DNA from 3 places in the Clostridium sp. CM042 genome. Region 3 is predicted to be linked to each of the others. Evidence: riboswitches for the same ligand, from Rfam matches in the RefSeq annotation. Region 3 holds a riboswitch; each other region holds the start of a gene.
The links. A riboswitch is a leader RNA that binds a small molecule or an ion and turns the genes downstream of it on or off. The one in region 3 is predicted to bind FMN.
Positions count from the first base shown of each region.

Region 1: linked by a shared signal. The riboswitch ahead of ribD (bifunctional diaminohydroxyphosphoribosylaminopyrimidine deaminase/5-amino-6-(5-phosphoribosylamino)uracil reductase RibD) and the one ahead of ACWJJ7_RS10160 (ECF transporter S component) in region 3 are both predicted to bind FMN.
Region 2: linked by a shared signal. The riboswitch ahead of ribB (3,4-dihydroxy-2-butanone-4-phosphate synthase) and the one ahead of ACWJJ7_RS10160 (ECF transporter S component) in region 3 are both predicted to bind FMN.

Region 1 covers NZ_CM143646.1:3,323,400-3,331,098, forward strand. Annotated here, with positions in the region: gene megL (methionine gamma-lyase) at 1-837, shown strand, start outside; gene ACWJJ7_RS15850 (amino acid ABC transporter ATP-binding protein) at 1,513-2,253, opposite strand; gene ACWJJ7_RS15855 (amino acid ABC transporter permease) at 2,287-2,928, opposite strand; gene ACWJJ7_RS15860 (amino acid ABC transporter substrate-binding protein) at 2,975-3,778, opposite strand; FMN riboswitch at 4,089-4,202, shown strand; gene ribD (bifunctional diaminohydroxyphosphoribosylaminopyrimidine deaminase/5-amino-6-(5-phosphoribosylamino)uracil reductase RibD) at 4,520-5,620, shown strand; gene ACWJJ7_RS15870 (riboflavin synthase) at 5,690-6,340, shown strand; gene ACWJJ7_RS15875 (bifunctional 3,4-dihydroxy-2-butanone-4-phosphate synthase/GTP cyclohydrolase II) at 6,446-7,654, shown strand.
Region 2 covers NZ_JBSJES010000002.1:37,814-45,512, reverse strand. Annotated here, with positions in the region: gene ACWJJ7_RS18500 (Tn3 family transposase) at 1-231, opposite strand, end outside; gene ACWJJ7_RS18495 (helix-turn-helix domain-containing protein) at 264-548, opposite strand; gene istA (IS21 family transposase) at 643-2,073, shown strand; FMN riboswitch at 2,250-2,363, shown strand; gene ribB (3,4-dihydroxy-2-butanone-4-phosphate synthase) at 2,682-3,320, shown strand; gene ACWJJ7_RS18480 (HAD family hydrolase) at 3,487-4,113, shown strand; gene ACWJJ7_RS18475 (phosphotransferase enzyme family protein) at 4,180-5,166, shown strand; gene ACWJJ7_RS18470 (peptidoglycan-binding domain-containing protein) at 5,645-6,019, opposite strand; gene ACWJJ7_RS18465 (transposase) at 6,634-6,774, shown strand; gene ACWJJ7_RS18460 (YmaF family protein) at 7,023-7,415, shown strand; gene ACWJJ7_RS18455 (DUF2935 domain-containing protein) at 7,636-7,699, opposite strand, start outside.
Region 3 covers NZ_CM143646.1:2,150,197-2,157,895, forward strand. Annotated here, with positions in the region: gene tsaE (tRNA (adenosine(37)-N6)-threonylcarbamoyltransferase complex ATPase subunit type 1 TsaE) at 89-547, shown strand; gene tsaB (tRNA (adenosine(37)-N6)-threonylcarbamoyltransferase complex dimerization subunit type 1 TsaB) at 544-1,257, shown strand; gene rimI (ribosomal protein S18-alanine N-acetyltransferase) at 1,250-1,699, shown strand; gene ACWJJ7_RS10155 (polysaccharide deacetylase family protein) at 1,832-2,749, shown strand; gene ACWJJ7_RS10160 (ECF transporter S component) at 2,817-3,446, opposite strand; FMN riboswitch at 3,538-3,716, opposite strand; gene ACWJJ7_RS10165 (Tex family protein) at 3,776-5,938, opposite strand; gene proS (proline--tRNA ligase) at 6,457-7,699, shown strand, end outside.

The DNA.
Region 1 (7,699 bases), 1.2 Mb from region 3:
GGTATTTCTAGATATGGTGTTGAAGTTACTTTTGTTGATGTTTCAAATCCAGAAAATGTTAGAAATGCTATGCAAGAAAATACAAAAGTTATTTTCTTAGAAACACCTGCAAATCCAACATTACTTATAACAGATATTGAGGAAATAGCAAAGATTGCTCATAAAAAAGAAAATTGTATGGTTATAGTTGACAATACATTTAGTACTCCATACATACAAAGACCATTAGAACTAGGTGCAGACGTTGTAGTACACTCTGGAACTAAATTTATAAATGGGCACGGTGATGTAATTTCTGGTTTTGCTGTTGGATCTAAAGAATTTATTGATGCAGTTAGATTATTTGGTGTTAAGGATATGACTGGAGCTAGTTTGAGTCCTTTTGATGCATTTTTGATTATAAGAGGAATGAAAACACTAGAAATAAGAATGGAAAGACACTGTAAAAATGCAATGGCTGTAGCTGAATTTTTAGAAGCTCATCCAGCAGTAGAAAACGTATATTACCCAGGACTTAAAAGTTTTCCTCAATATGAATTATCAAAAAAACAAATGGATCTTCCAGGCGGGATTATTGCTTTTGTAATAAAAGGTGGAATTGAAGAAGGTAAAAAGGTTATAAATTCTACTGAACTGTGCAGTATAGCTGTTAGTCTAGGAGATGCTGAAACTTTAATTGAACATCCTGCTTCAATGACTCATTCACCATATTCACCAGAGGAAAGATTAGAAGCTGGTATAAGTGATGGTTTAATAAGATTGGCAGTAGGCCTTGAAAATGTTGAGGATATTATTGCTGATTTAGACCAAGCTCTTAATTTAATTATTAAATGTTAAGTAGCATAATAAATAAGTGAAAGAAGGAATTATTATCTACGTGTTAACATGTAGATAATAATTCCTGTTTTTTTTATTTTCTCTTATCTGTTATTGATAATCTTATTAATACATTCCATATAACATCAGTATCCTCATTTTTATCTTATATTAATTAAACCCTCTAATCATGATTATATCGGATATTTTGATTGGGTGTTTTTGTTTGTTATTGTAGTTATTAATTTCCTTAAATGTTGATCTTCTTGAAGTTAGAGGGCCATAAAAATTTATTAGTCCCCAAGATGCCAAAAATTTATTGTATTTAGATTTAATTGAAATTGTGATCAGTAATGCTCCTTTATATATATTGATTCTAAATATTATATAATACATGTTAGAAAATTGTGATTTAATAATTAATTGATTTGTGCATTTGGACATAGAAGCCATGAAAAAAGTGTCCTTCGTATAGTTGATTTTTTATAAATTATATAAAGGGTGGATTTCATATTTTTAATTTTTATTATATAAGAAACAGCTTGCGGAAAATAATGTGGATAGCTTGAACTCATAGGCCGCAGGTCTTCTCTAGCATTGATTTTAAGAATTTATGGGTTACCGCACTTCGATTTCATTTCACCGAAGCGCAAGAGATTCTTCTTGGATGATAGATATACTGATTGCACTCTTATTTTATGCAAGGTTTAAAAATTGTTTTACTCTGGAATGGTTAGAATTAGAAAATAATGATTCTGGAGCGGAGTTATCTAGTATTTCTCCATTTTCCATGAAAATAATTCTATCTGATATTTCTCTTGCAAATTGCATTTCATGTGTAACTACTATGAGTGATATTTTATCAATGGCAAGAGATTTAATGACCTTCAACACTTCGCTTACTAGTTCAGGGTCTAATGCAGAAGTTGGTTCATCAAAAAGAATTAATTCTGGATTCATTGCAAGACATCTAGCAATTGCAATTCTCTGCTTTTGTCCACCAGAAAGAGTACAAGGATAAGAATTTATTTTATCTAATAAATCCACTTTTAAAAGTAGTTTTTCTGCAATGTCTATAGCATCTTTCTTATCTATATTATTTACTATAATAGGAGCTTCAATTATATTCTCAAGAACGGTTTTATGAGGGAATAGATTGAAGTTTTGAAAAACCATACCTATTTTTTTAGCAGCATTAATTGATTCAATATTATTAATTTTCTTTTTAGATTCTGCAATAGTTGCGCCATTAAATTCAATGAGTCCATTATCTATATGCTCAAGACGACTTATGCACCTAAGCAGAGTGCTTTTTCCAGAGCCAGAAGGACCGATAATTGATATTACTTCGCCTTTTTTTAAACTTAAAGATACATTCTTTAGAACCTGGGTTTTATCATAACTTTTATTTATTTTACATATTTTGAGTAAATCCATAGTAGCACCATCCTTCATTTAGCAGGTTTTTCTTTATTCGTAAACTGAATATTTTTTTTCTAGTTTTTTAAAAGCCAACACAATAAGAGAAGTAAAGATTAAATATATTATTGCGGCAATAAAAAAAGGAGTGATTGTAAAATCTCTAGTTACAATTTCTCTAGCAGCTCTTAGTAAATCTTGTAATCCAATTGCGGCTACTAAAGCAGTATCTTTTATTAGAGTAATTGCCTCATTACAAGTTGGTGGAATTATACGTTTAAAGGCTTGGGGAAGTATTATTTTTGACATAGTTTGTCTATAATTCATGCCTAACACTTTAGCGGCCTCATATTGGCCTTTATCTATAGATTGAATACCGGATCTGAATATTTCTGTAAAATAAGCTCCGTAATTTAAAGAAAAGGTAAGAGCTGCTGCAGTAAAAGGAGAAAATCTAATCCCAATAATAGGTAGCCCGAAATATGTAAAAAACAGTTGGAGAAGTAAGGGTGTTCCGCGAAATAACCAAGTATAGAGGTCCACAATCTTACTAAGTATTTTTAAATTTGAGACTTTAATTAGTGCGCATATTATTCCAAGTGGCATGCAAAAGATTATTGTTGCAAAATACAATTTAATTGTAAAGAGGCTCCCTTTTAAAATATAAGTTGTAATGTCTATATAATTAGCCAAATATAACACTCCTTCAGAATAAGTTCATGATTATTTGAGTAGAAATTTATTGTTTATAAATTATATCTTTTCCGAACCATTTCTTTGATATAGTATTGGCAGTTCCATCATTTTTAATTTCTACTAGTAGTTTATTTATTTCTGCAGTAAGGTTTGTATCAGTTTTTCTTATACCTACGCCATAATCTTCTACTCCTAGGTTTTCATTAAGAACTTTATAATCACCAGGTTTTTTACTAGCATAGTATCTGCCAACTACTTCATCCATTATAACAGCATCAATACGATCAGCGTTTAAATCGAGTAGTGCTTCTGTATTGTTTGAATATTTCTTGGCCTCTTTTAGTGAATTAGTAAGCAGCGAATCTTTAGTAAGTGCAGTTTCGCTGCTACTACCCATTTGCAGGCCTACAATTTTATCATTTAAATCACTTTTTTTAGAAATACTTGACTTGTTTTTTACAATTATTATTTGCTTATTTTGAAGGTATACTTTAGAAAAAGCAATTTGTTCTTTTCTCTTATCTGTCATTGTTAATCCATTCCATATAGCATCAATATCTTTATTATTTAGACTTAATATAATGCCGTCCCATTCTACTGGTTTAAAGGTTACTTTAACGCCCATTCGCTTGCCTACTTCTTTAGCCATATCAATGTCAAAACCTACAATTTCACCGCTATTATCTCTAAATCCCATTGGTGGAAAGTTATCATCAAGACCAATTATTAGTTCTTTTTTATCTTTTATATCATTTAAAGAATTATCAGCTGTGGGGGTGTTTCCGCAGCCAGTTAAAATAGAGGTTGAAAGTATTGCCACAATTAGTAAGTTAAATTTAATTTTCATTATTAACACTCCTTTATAAATCCTATAAATATAATATTACTTTATTACGTTAACTATGTAAAGTGGTAAAATAAAAATAGTTAAACATTAATTAACTTATATATAAATATAAAATCATTACAAGTAGAAATTTTATTAATTTTTTTAGAATAGATGGGAAAATCATAGTAGTATAAATCTCTTTTCCAGTGGAAAATATAAATGAATCTTCTAAAAGTGTTTATAGCTAATATTCTGATTAATTGTTTATTTTTACAGAATTTGCTTGACACTAAAATAACAAAGTGGTATTCTTAAGTTGAAAATTTAATAGATCCTTCAGGGTAGGGTTAAATTCCCAACCGGCGGTATAGCCCGCGAGCCGATAGGTAGATCTGGTTTAATTCCAGAGCCGACAGTAAAGTCTGGATGAGAGAAGGAGAATAATGATAAATATAGGAGATTTCCATTTATTAACTATGGAAGATAGTTAATACTGCTTTTGTATTTTATTGTGAATATATTTAGTAAACAGCACCAGTAGGTGATGATTTAACAGCACCGCAAGGTGATGATTTAACAGCACCGCAAGGTGATGATTTAACTAGATATGTAATTAGTTTATTAAGCCCTGAAAACTTTGTTTTCAGGGCTTTTATTATTTTAGTTAAATATATGATTTTATTTGACCAAAGTTATGCATACTAAGAAAGAAATACTTATGAAGATTGGCGCCATAATTATAGAATTAGGGGTGATAAATTGGACAATTATTATATGAGAAGAGCACTAGAATTATCTAAAAAAGCGGTGGGGTTCGTAAATCCTAATCCATTGGTTGGTGCTGTTATTGTAAAAGATAATAGGATAATCGGTGAAGGGTATCATGAATATTTTGGTGGACCACATGCAGAAGTAAATGCTTTTAAAAATGCCAAAGAAGATGTAGAAGGTGCAACCATGTACGTAACTTTGGAACCTTGTTCGCATTATGGTAAAACGCCACCTTGCGCTGATGCTATAGTGCGAAACAAAATATCTAAAGTAGTAATTGGAATGATAGATCCTAACCCGATGGTAGCAGGGAGAGGCATAGAAATTCTTAGAAACAACGGTATAGAAGTTACTACGGGCATAATGGAAACTGAAATAAAGAAAACAAATGAAATATTTATAAAATACATAACTCATAAAAAACCATTTTGTATCATGAAAACTGCTATGACAATAGACGGAAAAATAGCAACTGAGATTGGTGATTCAAAGTGGATAAGTAATGAAAAATCTAGAGCATATGTGCATGAATTAAGGCAAATGGTAATTGGAATTATGGTGGGAATTGGAACTGTATTAAAGGATGACCCAGAACTTACTACAAGAAGAGAAGGCAAAATTAGCATAAATCCCATAAGAATAATTATAGACAGCACGGCAAAAATACCCTTAGAATCAAAGGTATTAAAATGTGATGATAATACAAAAACTATTATCGTTACAACAAAACTTGCGAAAGATACTAAAATTGAAGCTATTAAACAAAAAGGTGCAGAGGTTATTGTAACTCCGAGTAAAAATAATCGGGTGAATTTAGAATATTTAATGAGAGTACTAGGTGATATGGGAATAGATAGTATTCTGCTTGAGGGTGGCAGTACTCTAAATTATTCTGCATTAGAAGAAGGCATCGTTGATAAGGTTATTACTTTTATTTCTCCGAAAATATTTGGGGGAACAACAGGTAAGACTCCAGTAGGAGGACAGGGAATAGAACATGTGAGTGATGCTATTTTGCTTACGGATACTGAAGTAACTAGATTTAACGAAGACATTATGATAGAAGGTTACGTAAAGAAAGTTGATTAATTGAAAACTATCATCTGATAGTAGTCAATGATGATAATTTATATCGCAACATAGAAAGGAGGTGAATAGATGTTTACAGGGTTAATTGAGGAAATTGGAGAAATAAAGTCTATAGAAAAAGGTGCGAGGTCTGCGAGAATTGCCATAAAAGCTGCAAAGGTTATGTGTGGAATAAAGATTGGTGACAGCGTTAGTACAAATGGAGTGTGCCTTACCGTAACAGAATTTAATAAAAATAGCTTCAGTGTAGATGTAATGGCAGAGACTATAAGAAGTAGTAATTTAGGAAAATTAAAACCTGGTTCTCATGTCAATTTGGAAAGGGCATTAATGGCTAGTGATAGGTTAGGAGGCCATATAGTAAGTGGACATATTGATGGAATAGGAATCATTGTAGAGTTGTGCATCGAAGGAAATGCCACTTGGGTGTCTGTTGAAACTACAAAGGATATATTAAAGTACATTGTACATAAAGGATCAATAGCAATTGACGGTATTAGTTTAACTGTAGCATATGTTGATGAAAACATTTTTAAAGTATCAATTATACCTCATACAAAAGGTGAAACTACTTTAATAAGTAAAAAGATAGGTGACGAGGTTAACCTTGAAAGTGATATGATGGCGAAGTATATTGAAAAACTACTTAAATATGGTGAAACTCCAAAAGAAAAGGAATCTATTGGTATGGATTTTCTCGAGAAAAATGGATTTGTATAGGGCATCAGTCGTAGACACAAGAAATAATATTACATCACCAAAAGTGATGATTATAGCACGAAAGTGATGATTACAGCACGGAAGTGATGATTAAGGGGTGGAAAAATGTATAAATTTAATACTATTGAAGAAGCTTTAGAAGATATTAAAAATGGAAAAATGGTTGTTGTGGTAGATGATGAAGATAGGGAAAATGAAGGAGATTTAATTATAGCAGCCGAGAAAGCTACTCAGGAAAACATAAATTTTATGGCTAAGTATGCACGTGGACTTATATGCATGCCTATAGTTAAAGATAGATTAGATAAGTTAAATATAAATCCAATGGTTGTAAATAATACTGATGTGCATGGAACAGCATTTTCTGTTTCTATTGATGCTGTAACTACCACTACAGGAATATCAGCTGCAGAAAGGGCAACTACTATATTAAAGGTGATAGATCCGGAGGCTTCATCAAAAGATTTCAATAGACCAGGCCATGTATTTCCTCTAGCAGCAAGAGAGGGTGGCGTACTAAATAGGGGTGGTCATACAGAAGCTGCAGTTGATTTAGCAAGACTTGCAGGATTATATCCTGCAGGTGTGATTTGTGAAATTATGAATGAAGATGGATCAATGGCTAGGGTGCCAGAGCTTATGGATTATGTGAAAAAACATGATTTGAAAATGATTACCATAGTAGATTTAATTGCTTATAGAAGAAAAACTGAATGCCTTGTAGAAATGGTTACGGAGGCACAAATGCCAACTAGATATGGAGAATTTATTATCTATGGATTTGTCAATAAGATAAATGGAGAGCATCATGTAGCATTAGTTAAAGGTGATGTAAGAAGTAGTGAATCTGTACTTGTTAGGGTGCACTCTGAATGTCTTACTGGAGATGCACTAGGCTCTATGAGATGTGATTGTGGAGAACAATATGATGCGGCCATGAAAGCAATAGCAAAAGAGAAAAATGGAATTTTGCTTTACATGAGGCAGGAAGGACGCGGAATAGGATTAATTAATAAGCTAAAGGCATATAATCTCCAAGATAAAGGAATGGATACCGCAGAAGCAAATTTAGCTTTAGGTTTCCCCGTAGATATGAGAGATTATGGCATTGGAGCTCAGATATTGGAACTCTTAGGTGCTACAAAGATAAGACTCATGACTAACAATCCTAAAAAAATAACAGGAATTTCAGGCTATGGTATTGACATAGTTGAAAGAGTACCAATAGTGATGAATCATAATGAAAAAGATAAGTTTTATTTGCAAACTAAAAAAGAAAAAATGGGACATATACTTGATTTTAAACAAGTGTAAGTGTTAATCACATTAAAGCAAACAACAAGATATTAAATTAATAGG
Region 2 (7,699 bases), on a different replicon from region 3:
ACTTTCTGGAATATTATTTATACTGATCAAAGACCACCCTGGATTACGCAGTAAGGCTACTTGAACAGCGAATCCAAGACGGTTATAATCTCTTCTATGTTTATTAATAATGCCAATGTCATAGGCCGAAAAAGTATAATATTTTACAATTTCATATTCACTAATATTTTGTGGTATTTGAGTAAATTCAAGTCTTTGATCCTCAGTCAGTAAAATTTCTGCTGCTGCCACTACATATCAACTCCTTGGTTTAATTACTAGAATTATTTATTGTTATTAATATATCTGTAAAGAGTAGTTTTGCTGACGCTGGTTGCTTTTGTAATTTCAGAAATGCTGTAGTTCTTGCTATTATACATTCTAACTGCTAGCTTAATCTCTTTCTCATTTGTCTTTGGACGTCCACCTTTTTTTCCTCTTGCACGCGCTGCATTAAGACCTTCTATTGTTCTTTGGGATATAAGATCTCGTTCAAACTGACTAATACCTGCAAAGATAGTAAACATCAGTTTTCCTTGAGCTGTTGTAGTATCAACCCAAGTGTATATGTTAATCTAAAACTACCCCACAATTCTAATTGAAATATCCCCCACCTTACAGTAAACTTTCTTATGAGAGGCATCATAAGAGGGGGAAATGGAGATGATTAAATTGAGTGAAAAACAACACATCATAATATCGGCACATCTAAACGGAAAGTCTCAAAGGTCCATAGCTAGAGAGACTGGAATTGATAGAAAAACTATTAGTAAATATGTTAAAGAATACGAAGTGGCAAGACAAGAAATTTTGAATTTTAATGGAGGAATTGATGATATAAGAGAACTTCAGGACAGTATTGTTGAGAAACCTAAATACTATTGCATAAATAGAAAAAAGAAAAAATTAACCGAAGAAATTATAAATAAGATAAAGGGGTATATTGAAGAAAACCAGCAAAAACGGCATGCCGGGAGGCATAAGCAGCAAAAAAAGAAAATTGATATATATGAAGCGTTAAAAGAAGACGATTACGATATAAGTTATCCAACTGTGAGTAACTATATAAATAAATTACTTGAGAATGGAGCCGAGGCATTTATAAAATCAGAATATGAGCTTGGGGATATTTGTGAATTTGATTGGGGGGAAGTAAAGTTAACTATTAATGCTCTGGATAGAACATTTCAAATGGCTGTATTTACATCTGCAAAAGGGAATTATAGATATGCACAGTTATTTGCTAAACAAAATTCAGAGTGTTTTCAAGAAGCTCATGCTTTGTTTTTTGAACATATAGGACAAGTATATAGAACAATCGTTTATGATAACATGAGAGTTGCAGTTAAAAAATTTGTAGGACCTACTGAGAAAGAACCTACGGATGCATTGCTTAAAATGTCCATGTATTATGGCTTTGACTTTAGGTTTTGCAATACTCGAGCTGGAAATGAAAAAGGTCATGTCGAGCGAAGTGTAGAGGTAGTACGACGTAAGTCTTTTTGTAAAAATGATAGTTTTAAATCATTAGAAGAAGCTAATAAATATCTGATGGAAACATGCGATAAATTGAATAGCCAACCACAAAAAATAAAAAATATGAAAACTGCAAAAGAAATTCTTAATGAGGAAAGACAACATATGGGGCCTTATATTGCAAAACTTGACACTGCTAGGATAGAAGAACCTAGAGTGGATAAATATTCGACATTCTCAGTGAATACCTGTCGGTATTCTGTACCTGATATGTATGTTGGAAAAAGAATATTCATAAAAATATATTCCAATGACATTGTTTGCTTTAGTGAGGGTAAAAAAATAGCTTCCCATGAAAAGAAGTTAGGATTTCATGAATGGTCTATTAAGCTTGAACATTATCTTAATACCTTTAAAAGAAAGCCAGGATCATTAGCTTCAAGCACTGCAATGCTACAAGCAGACCCTAGGATTCAAAACATCTATGATACCTATTATAACAAAAAAGAGAAAGATTTTATAGAATTACTTTTATTTATAGGTAAAAGTAATATCTCTAAGGTCCTAAATGCAATAAATTTATCCTGTAAATTATCAGAATATCCTAATAATGGGTAAGTTTCTGTTGCATATTATTAGTTTTTCGTTGTAAACACGCCAGTTAGTGCCCCTAATACCAATGTCCCATTGAAAAGAAACTATTTTAACTTAAGTTTCTCTTTAATGGTTATAATTTGATTTTTTGGTTTGACAAGGAATAATGTGAATGGTATATTAATAATAAAGTTATATAAAGTATCCTTCAGGGTTGGGTGAAATTCCCTATCGGCGGTATAGCCCGCAAGCCGTAAGGCAGATTCGGTTAAATTCCGGAGCCGACAGTATAGTCTGGATGAAAGAAGGTGAATGCAATTATACGTAGTTTTTATTATATATATTTGTTGTGTTCTCAAATCCCCTTAAGGCTGCTTAAGGGGATTTTTTGTGGTGTAATTTAGGAAAATGTGTTAAAAATAAAAACTAACTTTATTACATAATGATCAGTGATCAAGCCATCATTATATAATCAAAAAAGTTAATTTGTAGATAACTGTTTAGCATATACAAAATAGACATGCTAGTGTGATATTGCAGTCATAGCCAAATTCCACAGAAAGATAATACACATACAGTATAAATCTTTAGGTACTTTATGTAAAATTTATTATAATTTGGAGGGGTTTTTAATGAATGAATCACTATTGAATCAATTTGGTAATAATTTACAACGTGTAGAAAAAGCATTGGGTATTCTTAAACAAGGTAAAGGTATAATTCTTGTTGATGATGAAAATCGTGAAAATGAAGGAGATCTTATTTTTCCTGCTGAAACACTTACTGTGCCTCAAATGGCTATGTTAATTAGAGAATGCAGCGGTATTGTTTGTCTCTGTTTAACAGAGGATAAAATTAAAGAGTTAAATTTACCTCAAATGGTTCCTAATAATACATGTAAATATGAAACTGCATTTACTATTTCAATTGAAGCTAAAGAAGGCGTAACTACAGGAGTTTCCGCTGCTGATAGAGTTACTACAATTCTTACTGCTGTAAAAGATGACTGTAAACCTGAAGATTTATGTCACCCTGGCCACGTTTTTCCGCTTTGTGCACGTACAGGAGGGATTTTAGTTAGACGTGGACATACAGAAGGTACTGTTGATCTTATGCGTTTAGCAGGACATAAACCAACAGGAATTTTGTGTGAACTTACAAATGCTGATGGAACAATGATGAAATTGCCACAGATAATTGATTTTGCTAAAAAACATGATATGACTGTTGTTTCTATAGATGATATTTTTGAATATAAACAAAATATGTAAGTTGATGAAATTAAAAACCATCATAGGTGCATTCCTGTGGTGTTTTTTACTATTTATTTTAATGTTCCATTATAACTCAAATCTATGGGATTCTGTATTTTATGCAATGCCCAAATAAATAAGTGATTTTAAAAGTATACTAAATTATTGGGGGAGGAGATAAAAAATGATTAAATTAATAATTTTTGATTACGATGGTGTAATAGTAGATTCACTTCCTACTGTTTACGATATATATAAAACTATAGGAAATAAACTTAATGTGAAAATTCCTGATTCAATTGACGAATTTAGAAAATCATATGGAGCTAATTTTAGTGAATGTTACAAAAATCTTGGCATGGACATAGATGAACAAAAAAAAGCTATGGAAATTTTTGGGGAAGAGATAGGAAATCAAAATCCAGAAATTTTTTATGGAATTAAAGATGTTTTAAGTTGGGCAAATACTTATTACAATTTAACCTTAATATCTTCAAATTATACAAAAGAAGTTATACAAAAGCTTAAAAAGTATAATATATACAAATATTTTTCTTTTATAGATGGTAATTGTACAACCGACAAATCTAAAAAATTTAAACTTATACTTGAAAAATATAATCTTAAAACTAATGAAGTGATAGTAATTGGTGATAGATTATCTGATTATAGTTCTGCAATAGAGGCTAAGATTGAACATATAATTTTAGTTGAATATGGTTGGGGATATGACAGAAGTAAATATCCTAATAATAAATTTGTAATAAATGAGCCAATTCAATTAATAGATGCTATTAAAAAAATTGGCTAGTATTTATAGTAAATATAGCACTATATTGTTCAGACGAATAATTTGTATTGGGGAGATAAAAATATAATGGAGCTTAATAATAAGATTATAAATGCGTGTTTAGACCGCTATGGAATAAGCAGAAACAGTTTAAAAAAGCTTATAAGTCATCAAAATATTGTCTACAGTTATTCTAAAGACAATAAAGAATATATTCTTAGAGTTTCAAATAGTAAAAGAAGAAATTTAAAGTTCATATATGGAGAATTAGATTGGATTAGTTTCTTATCTGATAATAAAGTTTCTGTGTCTAGTGCAATAGAATCTCTTAATGGTAACCTAATTGAAGTTGTAACTGTAGATGGCAATGACTTTTTTATAACAGCTTTTAAAAAAGCATATGGTATATATGCAAAAAAACAATATAGAAATAAAGAATTATTTGAAAATATGGGAAGACTCACAGGTGAAATGCATAACTTATCAAAACAATGCAATTTAAATAAAAAATATTTTTATAGACCTCAATGGCATAATTCAAATTTATTAAATTACATAAACATAACTGTTGACAAAAGTGAGACGATTATATATAAAGAGTTTTACAACACATTAAATGAATTAAATCAATTACCTAAGAATCATTCTTCATACGGGATTATTCATTCTGATATTCACTTTAAAAATTTTAACGTTTCTGATAATGTAATAACATATTTTGATTTTGATGATTGTGAATATGGCTGGTTTGTAAATGATATTTCTATTCAATTATTTTATTTTTATGTAGAAAACTATGATTCTAATGAAAAAGAAGAAGATGCAAGATGCTTTATAAAATATTTTTTAGAAGGTTATAACAAGGAAAATCATTTAGATAATTATTGGATTACGAAATTACCATTGTTTTTAAAATTAAGAGAAATTATAATGTATTCAATGCTATATAATTGGAAAACTTTTGATAGTTGCAGCCCATGGGTAAAGAAATATATGATTTGCAGAAAAGAATGTATAGAAAATAAAAAAACACTTATAGATTTGGATTTTTCTAAACTGTGCCATGAAAAATAATACTTTTTGGGGTAGTAACCGCAAAACGCGGATTTTATACGTTAAGACATATATTACCAAAATACCGATATATTCAAAGAATTCTTTGAATATATCGGTATTTTAATTACTCTAAAATATATTTTAAACATATTCCTTAAAAATGAAAAAGGTAGGATTTAAGTCACACTATGCGAAAGATACGACAAAAACTAAATCTAAAATTGTTCTACATCAACTTTACAAATTAGAATTTGATGAACTCCAAATTGTGATCCTTTACGTAGTTATTTTTTCTTAACAGGAATCCAAATTTCACTGTAGTAGTTTTCGTCTTGATTACCTTGCGGATAATCAGCCGTACCCCAATATACATTTTCGGGTGGGTAGGCAAAACACCCAATTTGTAAAAAAGCATCTGAATCTAAACTAAATGGTCCTAAAATACGGGACGCATCTCGGCCGTACCCGTATTTTAGGTTATATTTCTTTTTTATTATTAACTTAGTAGCTTATTCCAACTTAACGGTCCAAATATACCATCTGGAGCTAATCCATTGGATTTTTGCCAGATTTTCACACTGCTGGCTGTACTCGTTCCGAATATACCATCAATAGAAGTTCCCACTCTAAATTGAATTAATCTAGTTGGGATTGGTTCATGATAAGGTAATCCACACAATGGTTTTGTATATATTTGAGCAGTTGCATTTACACATTGTGGTCCCCATATACCATCAACTACGATATTAACAATTTTTTCAAATTGTTTTATTTTACTAGTTGTTAGTGGACCAAGTATTCCATCTGTCGCTAGTCCTGCATGTGTCATAGAATTTAATTGGAGTTGAATAATATAAATAGTTGAATTCAAATTTATTCTCCCTTATATTTTTATTTTATATCTTTTGTTTGTATATACTACGTAACTGATAAGGGATGTGTGATAGGGGTGCAGGCATCTTTTAGCGGAAAATATACTCATACTAAGAAGCTTCTACAACTTAAACTCTAGTATCTAAACATTTATTGATACTATTTTATTTTCATGCTTTGCAACATTATATGTACTATCAAATATTTTATTAAATTCATTTTTCTTTTCCATTTCTGCTGGTGTCATGGTAAAGGTCCAACCGCCAAGTCCTTGATTAGATGATAATACAGTATTTCCGCCTACAATAACATCATAATCATAACCACCTCTCGAATTACAAATTGGCGTAATAGAACCACCAGAAGAAAGGGTGGATGGCTTACCGTTTTTTAGAATACTAACGCCATCTTTTTCATTTAAATAATCAATTAAAGTCTTTTCACCCTCAGTCTTTCCTTTTTTTTGATTTTGACCTCTTATCGTTTGAGAGGCTTCTTTATATAACGTTTTTCTATCCGGTGAGACAGAAGAAAGATTGACTTGATATACTAAGGTCGTAACACTTAGTACTAATAAAACAGTATAATAAAATTAGGAGAGTGGTGTTACAAATGGCAAAGAAAATGTATGATCAAGTATTTAGAGAAAAACTGGTAAAATTAAATTTAGAAAATAGTAGAACTATCCCAAGTCTAATTAAAGAGTATGGTGTATCAAGATCAACCCTTAATGTGTGGATTAAAAGCTATTAATGCATTGGGTGATAGCTCAAAACGGAGTAATAACCATCTGACGCCAAATTCCGTATTGTTGGTAGATATAAACTGGTAGATTAATTGTCTATTTCCTTGGCGAAGAATGCCGCAGCTTTTTTTAAGAAAGCATTTTCCTTTTCTAATTCAGTAGTAAATTTCACTGTGATATTACCTTCTTATTTTTCAGTACCATTTTTAAATAGGCTACATATACTAATAATTGAATAGAGAAAGGAGTGATTTTAATGTCAAAGATTGAAGATAACTGTGGATGTGAAAAAAAACATGATGATAATTGTGGTTGTGAAAAAAAAGAACTATTTCACGACCATGAATTTTTAGGAAGCGTTAGATTAGCTGAAGTAGGTAGTGAGGATGCTCATAATCATAGATTTGCCGGAGTATCAGGTCCTGCAATACCTGTTAAAGGTGGGCATGTTCATAAAGTTAAATCAAGAACAGACTTTTTTGACCACTTTCATGAATTCGAAGCAACAACTGGTTTACCAATACCCGTTGGAAATGATGGCAAACATGTTCATTTTGTAGAAACTAAAACTAATGTCGTTGATGGCCATTTCCACGAATTAATATTTGCTACACTTATAAATGCTCCAATATTTGAAGAAGAAGCCTAGTATAAATGTAGTTGAGCTAAGGCATTGCTGCAAAATGCAGTGAATGCTAACATGCGTATTGAAAACATTGCGAATAATAAATCTGCACTTCTTTAAACATAATACTTTTAAAGAAGTGCAGACTTATTATTTTTTGTTGTATTTTATGAAAGTGAAACAATAGATATTGTGTTAAAAATCTTACTTAACAAAATTGAGGCGAACTATATGGTAAGTTCAGTTATAAGTAATATTGGCGGTTATTCTCTTCTGGCATCTTATTTTTCTTTGTGAATATTTTTAAT
Region 3 (7,699 bases):
GATTTTTTTATATTTCAATCTATTAAAAAACCCTGAGGCCTTTTCTTTTTTTATGTTTTAGGATAAAATATTTAGTGAGGTGAAACTTATGGAATACATAGTAACTACAGTTGACGAAACTTATAAAATAGGAGAGCTAATAGGCTCACGTGTAAATTCAGGGGACATAATCTGCTTAATTGGTGACTTAGGTACTGGCAAAACTCATTTAACAAAAGGAATTGCAAAAGGCTTAGATATAAAAGATCATATTACAAGCCCTACATTTACAATTGTAAATGAATATACAGGTCGATTAAAATTATATCATTTTGATGTCTACAGGGTAAATGACCCTGACGAAATAGCAGCTATAGGCTTTGATGAATATATATTTAGTGATGGCGTTAGTGTTATTGAATGGGCTAATTATATTGAAGAGCTGATTCCACCCAATAATTTATCCATTACCATAGAAAAACTTCCTAGATTGGGAGATGATTTCAGAAAGATCAACATCCGATATTCTGATAAAAGATATGATTATATAAAGGAGATAAAACTATGAAGATTTTAAGTCTGGATTCCGCTACACAATCAGCAACTTGTGCTATCCTTGGCGATAACAAAGTTCTTGGTGAAATAACTTTTAATTATAAAAAACAACATTCTCAAATACTTATGCCTATAATTGACGAATTATTAAAAAATATAGGAATAAATATTAGCGATATTGATGCCTTTGTAGCATCAAAGGGACCTGGCTCCTTTACAGGCCTTAGAATAGGGATGTCCACCATTAAAGGATTAAGCCAAGGCTCGAAAAAGCCTTTTGTAACTGTATCTACCTTAGATTCTTTAGCCTATAACTTAGCATATACAGATGGGATTATTTGTCCTTTGCTAGATGCTTTAAGAGATAATGTTTATACAGCCTTATATACTTTTAATAATTATGAGCTCACTCGCATCAGTGACTATATTAACGTTTCCTTAGATGAATTAATAAATATGCTTAAAGAGAAAAATTGCAATATTTCCTTTGTAGGAGATGGAGCTTTCAAATTCAAAGAAAAACTTATAGCAAATTTACCTAATGTCAGTTTTGCGCCAGCGCATTTAAACTTAGCTAAGGCTTCATCCCTAGGAGAATTAGGGCTCAAGCTTTTATCTAATGGAACATTCGATGATATATATGCGTCAGTGCCTATCTACCTTAGGCAACCCCAAGCTGAGAGGGAGTACGAAGAAAAGATGAGGCAAATAAAAAATGAATAGCGATTTTAAAATTTACCCAATGGACGCATCATCCATTAAATCAATACTCAATATTAGCGAATTAAGTTTTCCTATTTCATGGAGCTACGAATCACTCCAAAGTGAACTAAATAATAAATTTGCTAAATATGTTGTATTAAAAAAGGGCAATTCTATAGTAGGTTATGGAGGAATGTGGGTAATTATAGATGAAGCCCATGTTACTAATGTTGCAGTTCACCCTGAGGCCCGTGGTCATGGCGCCGGCGACATCATCGTGGAAGCATTATTTAAAATTTGCAGGAAACAAAAAGTTACAGCAATAACCTTAGAGGTTAGAAGTTCAAATTTTGCTGCTATAAACTTATATCAAAAGTATGGCTTTGAAAATGAAGGCATTAGACGTCATTATTATGAAGATAACGGGGAAGATGCAGTAATTATGTGGAATCGACACCTATAGCAGATAGCGTAAAAAGACTAGCTCTTGCCAGTCTTTTTTTATATTCTCTACTAAAAATTTAGCAAGCACGAGAATAAAATGGTATAATGTGGGTGAACTGTTTAAAATATATTAGAGTAAGGGGTAATATTTATGACCAAAAAAATTATATTAGCACTATTTTTTGCATTACTATTGGTTGGATGCAATTCCTTAGCTAGTCCAACTTCCAGTAAAAGCACAATAGTTTCAGATGATTCTCAGAGTAAATCACCAAAACCAGTAGATAATTCATCTAACATCCCACGCTTATCAACAACGCTTAAAGATCCGATTGTTAGAACATTTGATCAAACTGAAGGTGTGTCAAAAAAAATACCAATATTGATGTATCATCATCTACTAAAGAAAAAAGAAAATACATTTACAAATAATGGTGTAGTATTAAATCTTGAAAATTTTCAGCAACAAATGGACTACTTATACACTAATAAATATACTACAATAAATCTAGCTGAATTAGAACAGTGGCTTTTGGGGAATATGGAACTACCTAAAAAATCAGTATGTATAACATTTGATGATGGATATTTAAGTAGCTACATTTATGCCTATCCCATTTTGAAGAAATATAATTTTAAAGCTGCACAATTTTTAATTACATCTTATGTTAAAGATAATAGCGTTGAATTTAACCCTAAAACACAACAGTTCTTAAGCTGGAAAGATATCGCTAAAACTACCGATGTATTTGAATATTCAAACCATACCCATAATTTACATAAAACAGAGAATAACAAGGGTTATTTAATTACAAAGTCTTTAGATTTTGTAAAAAAAGATTTAATAAAAAATACGGAACTAACCGGTAGCCATTATCTTTCTTATCCTTATGGTCACCATAACGACGATGTATTAAACCTTCTACCTAAAATAGGAATACGAATGGCCGTTACTGTTAATAACGGAAGCGTAAAGAGAGGAGATTCTTTACTAGATCTCAATAGATATGGAATATATCCTAAAACATCCATATCTACATTTAAACGCATGGTTAATTGTGAATGGTGAATAATAAAGCTAAAGGATGACTTCTGCATTTTGCAGAAGTCATCCTTTAGTTTGTTAGTACCCTTTTTTATATTTTTTGTTCTCTACTTTTGTATTCTCTCTCCATATTCTCTTTATGAAGTATAGGCGAAACACTTTTATATAAAGCTAAAGTCATTGCTGATAATACTATTCCTTTAAGTAAATTAAAAGGGATAATAGACCAAATAATGAAAGTATTCAAATCCACAATGTTATGATTTATTTTTGATCCCATTTCTATAACAGCAGCTACTGGGAATCCTAATACTTTTTCGTATAAAGGTAAAACAACAAAATAGTTTAATATCCCTGCAAAAATCGACATACAAATTACTCCTATTAATAATCCAGCAATAGCTCCACCTTTACTTTTGCGGGCCTTATAAATATATCCAGATACTAATACTAAACATGAACCCACTAGAAAATTTGCTACTTCTCCAACGAAGGCTGTTTTAGTAGCTAGCATCCCATGTAGTATATTTTTAAAGAGTTCAATAACTACTCCCGCTATTGGTCCTAATGCAAAGGCTCCTAAAAGTGCTGGCAGGTCGCTGATGTCAATTTTTAAGAAATCAGGGAAAATCGGTATTGGTAACTCAATGTACATCAAAAGAAAAGCCATAACAGATAAAAGTGAAATTTTGATTAGTTTAACAAGTTTTTCGTCTCTCATTTTTAGTGCCCCCTAATTAACTATATCTCCTAGGGATGGATATAATAAAAACCCTGACATAGAACTATGCCAGGGCGAATTTATATATATATCACATCTTCTTTTATCCAGACTATACTGTCGGCTTCGGAATCAAATCATCACCCAAGGGTGCTGTCTTAACGACTTCGGAAGGAAAATCGCCTTCCAAAATGTCGTTAAACCGAATCAGCCTTACGGCTCGCGGGCTTTACCGCCGGTGGGGAAATTAGCCCCGCCCTGAAGATTATTAAATTTTATTTTTATATTTTATATTATATACAAATACAGTAAAATAAGCAACACATTAATTAATTATTTTTCATTGATAATGATATTCTTTTTCTTTTCTCATCAACTTCAATAACGCTAACCTCTACTATATCTCCAACACTTACAATATCTAATGGATGCTTCACAAATTTATCTGATAATTGGCTTATATGTACTAATCCATCTTGATGAACTCCAATATCAACAAACGCTCCAAAGTCAGATACGTTTCTAACTGTTCCCATAAGTTTCATTCCTGGTTTAAGGTCTGCCATTTGAACTACACCAGTCTTTAATATAGGCTTCGGTAGTTCTTCCCTTGGATCTCTACCAGGCTTTTTAATTTCTTTAATAATGTCTCTAAGCGTTGGACCGCCTAATTCTAATGTTTGTGCAAGTTCATTTAGATTAATATCTTTTAACCTCTCATCCAAATCTTTAAAATTTAAAGATTTGAGATCTTCTTTTGTATAACTTAAAAAATCCAATAATTTTTTAGTAGCATTATAAGTTTCTGGATGAATTGACGTGTTGTCTAAAAATTCATTACTCTCCATAACCCTTAAAAATCCTGCACATTGCTCATATGCTTTTGCTCCTAATCTTTTCACTTTTAATAATTCTTTTCTAGTTTTAAATTTACCATTTTCTTCTCTATACACTACAATATTTTGAGCTATAGCAGCATTTATCCCTGATATATAAGTTAATAAAGAAGGTGTTGCAATATTAAGATCTACACCAACAGCATTAACGCAATCTTCAACTACTCCTTTTAAGGATTCATCGAGTTTCTTAGGAGCCACATCATGTTGGTATTGGCCCACTCCAATAGCTTTTGGATCAATTTTCACAAGTTCGACCAGTGGATCTTGAAGTCTTCGTCCTATAGAAATAGCTCCTCGAATAGACACGTCTATATTTGGATATTCTTTAGACGCAAGCTCAGACGCAGAATATACTGACGCACCTGCCTCTGAAACTATAACATAATATAAATCTTTTGAGCACTCATCTTTAAGTTCTTGAATTATCTGAGCTAAAATTTCTTCAGACTCACGACTAGCAGTTCCATTTCCCAGTGATATTACTTCTACATTATGCTTAATTACCAATTTTTTAATAATATCTATAGATTTTTGGATACCGTCCTTACTGCCCGCAGTAGCGTATACTGTAGCTATATCTAAAAGCTTACCAGTATCATCAAGTACTGCTATTTTACAACCAGTTCTAAACCCTGGGTCAAATCCAAGCACAACCTTTCCTTTTATAGGTGATTGCATTAAGAGCGCCTTTAAATTAGCTTTAAATATATTAATAGCACCAATTTCACCTTTTTCTGTAAGTTCAGCTCTTACTTCTCTCTCAATGGAAGGAAATATAAGTCTTTTTACTGAATCAATTATACTTAACTCTATATACTTATCGGTTATATTATTTCCTTTTAAACATTTTGCTCTTAAGTATTCAATAATCTTATCATTATCAGCTTTAATTTTAACGGAAAGTATCTTACTAGTTTCGCCTCTATTTATAGCAAGGATTCTATGCGGCGGAATAGATTTAACCCCTTCTTTATACTCATAATACATTTCAAATGGAGTAGTATCGTCAGAACTACCTTTAGTTTCAACGTTCCCTTGATTATGCACTAATGCTCTAATCCACTTTCTGTAATCAGCTTCGTCTGAAATCATTTCACTAATAATATCTCCAGCACCTTGAAGTGCATCCGAAATACTATTTACTTCTTTTTCTTCATTTACAAATTTCTCTGCATACTCATTTATGTCATCTTTAAGCTCACCACTAAAAATAATTTCAGCTAGAGGTCTAAGCCCCTTCGCCATTGCTATTGTAGCTCTCGTTCTTTTCTTAGGCTTAAACGGTCTATATATATCCTCTATTTCTGTAAGCGTCTCACATTTTTTTACTGAATGCTCAATTTCCTCTGTTAGTTTTTCTTGTTCACCTATAAGACGTATTACATCTGTTTTTCTTTCTTCTAAGTTCCTAAGATATATAAGCCTCTCTGTGAAATTTCTAAGGATTATATCATCAAGTCCCCCAGTTCTCTCTTTTCTATATCTAGCTATAAAAGGAACTGTATTCCCTTCATCTAATAATTCAATTACACTTTCCACCTGTTCTTTAGTTATTGAAAATTCTTTAATTAATCTATTATTTATGTCTCCCATGTTTTTTAGCTATTTTTGCAAGTCACATTCAAATAAATAACAAGTCACTATGCTAATCTATTTTCATGTACCTAAATAGCCATTCCTCCTCACATAATTTATATTTTAAATTTAATGTACTAAAATTAACATATTTAATCATACCACGAATTTTATCCTCATATCTATATAAAATATAGAAATTTTTAGGAGAACTATATGAAAGATTTAATATGTTCTTGTTTTTTAACCCTTTGTCTTATATTGTTTATTTATAGTTCACATATATATTATACCCTATATAGATTCAATCCTACAAATTTATACCAATCATAAAATATATTTCAAAAAATGATTTGTTAGCAAAGAGCTAGCTTTCGATTAGCTCATTTTTAAACTCACCCACGGTATTAATAACACTTGCGAATTGTTTTCTTGACATATTATTATTTTTATTCTATGATTGATTTTAGAGTGCCCTGTTACGGGTTTTTTTGTATTTATTTCAAAATATTTTATTGAATCGGAGGAAAATAATTATGGCAAAAGGAAAAAAATTTGTAGAATCTATTACCTCTATGGAAGAAGATTTTGCAAAATGGTATACCGATATTGTAAAAAAAGCGGAACTTGCTGATTATGCGAGCGTTAGAGGTTGCATGGTAATCAGGCCTTATGGCTATGCTATTTGGGAAAATATTCAAAAAACTTTAGATCAAATGTTTAAAGATACCGGTCATGAAAATGTATATATGCCAATGTTTATTCCTGAGAGCTTACTTCAAAAGGAAGCAGATCACGTTAAAGGCTTTGCACCAGAGGTTGCCTGGGTAACACACGGTGGCAACGAGCTACTAGCAGAGAGGCTTTGCGTTAGGCCAACTTCTGAAACATTATTTTGTGATCACTATTCAAAAATAATTCAATCTTACAATGATCTCCCTAAATTATATAATCAATGGTGTTCTGTTGTGCGTTGGGAAAAAACCACAAGACCTTTTCTTAGAAGCTCAGAATTTTTATGGCAAGAAGGCCATACCGCTCATGCAACTGCGGAAGAAGCAAAAGAAGAAACTCTTAGAATGCTTAATATATATGCAACTTTTTGTGAAGAAACCCTTGCTATTCCAGTTATAAAAGGCAAGAAAACAGAAAAAGAAAAGTTTGCAGGAGCAAATGAAACTTACACAATTGAAAGTTTAATGCATGATGGAAAAGCACTTCAATGTGGTACTTCTCATAATTTTGGAGATGGTTTTGCAAGAGCATTTAACATACAGTATTCAGACAAAACAGGTAAACTTGCTTATGTTCACCAAACTTCTTGGGGAATGTCTACAAGACTTATCGGGGCTTTAATTATGGTTCATGGTGATGATAACGGTCTAATACTGCCCCCAGCAGTAGCTCCACTTCAACTTATCATCGTTCCAATTGCACCTCATAAAGAAGGCGTAATTGAAAAAGCTACAGAACTTAAAAATATATTATCAAAGCTTGCAAGGGTAAAAATGGATATTAGCGACAAAATGGCTGGATGGAAATTTAGCGAATACGAAATGAAAGGTGTCCCACTACGTTTAGAAGTGGGTCCAAAAGATATAGAAAACAATCAAGTAGTACTTGTAAGACGAGATAATAGGGAAAAAATGATCATTCCAATGCCTGAATTAGAAACAAAAGTACCCGAGATTTTAAAAGATATTCAAAAATCTTTACTTGAAAAAGCTAGAAATGCACAAGATAACAGAACCTTTAATGCAAACACCGTAGAAGAATTAA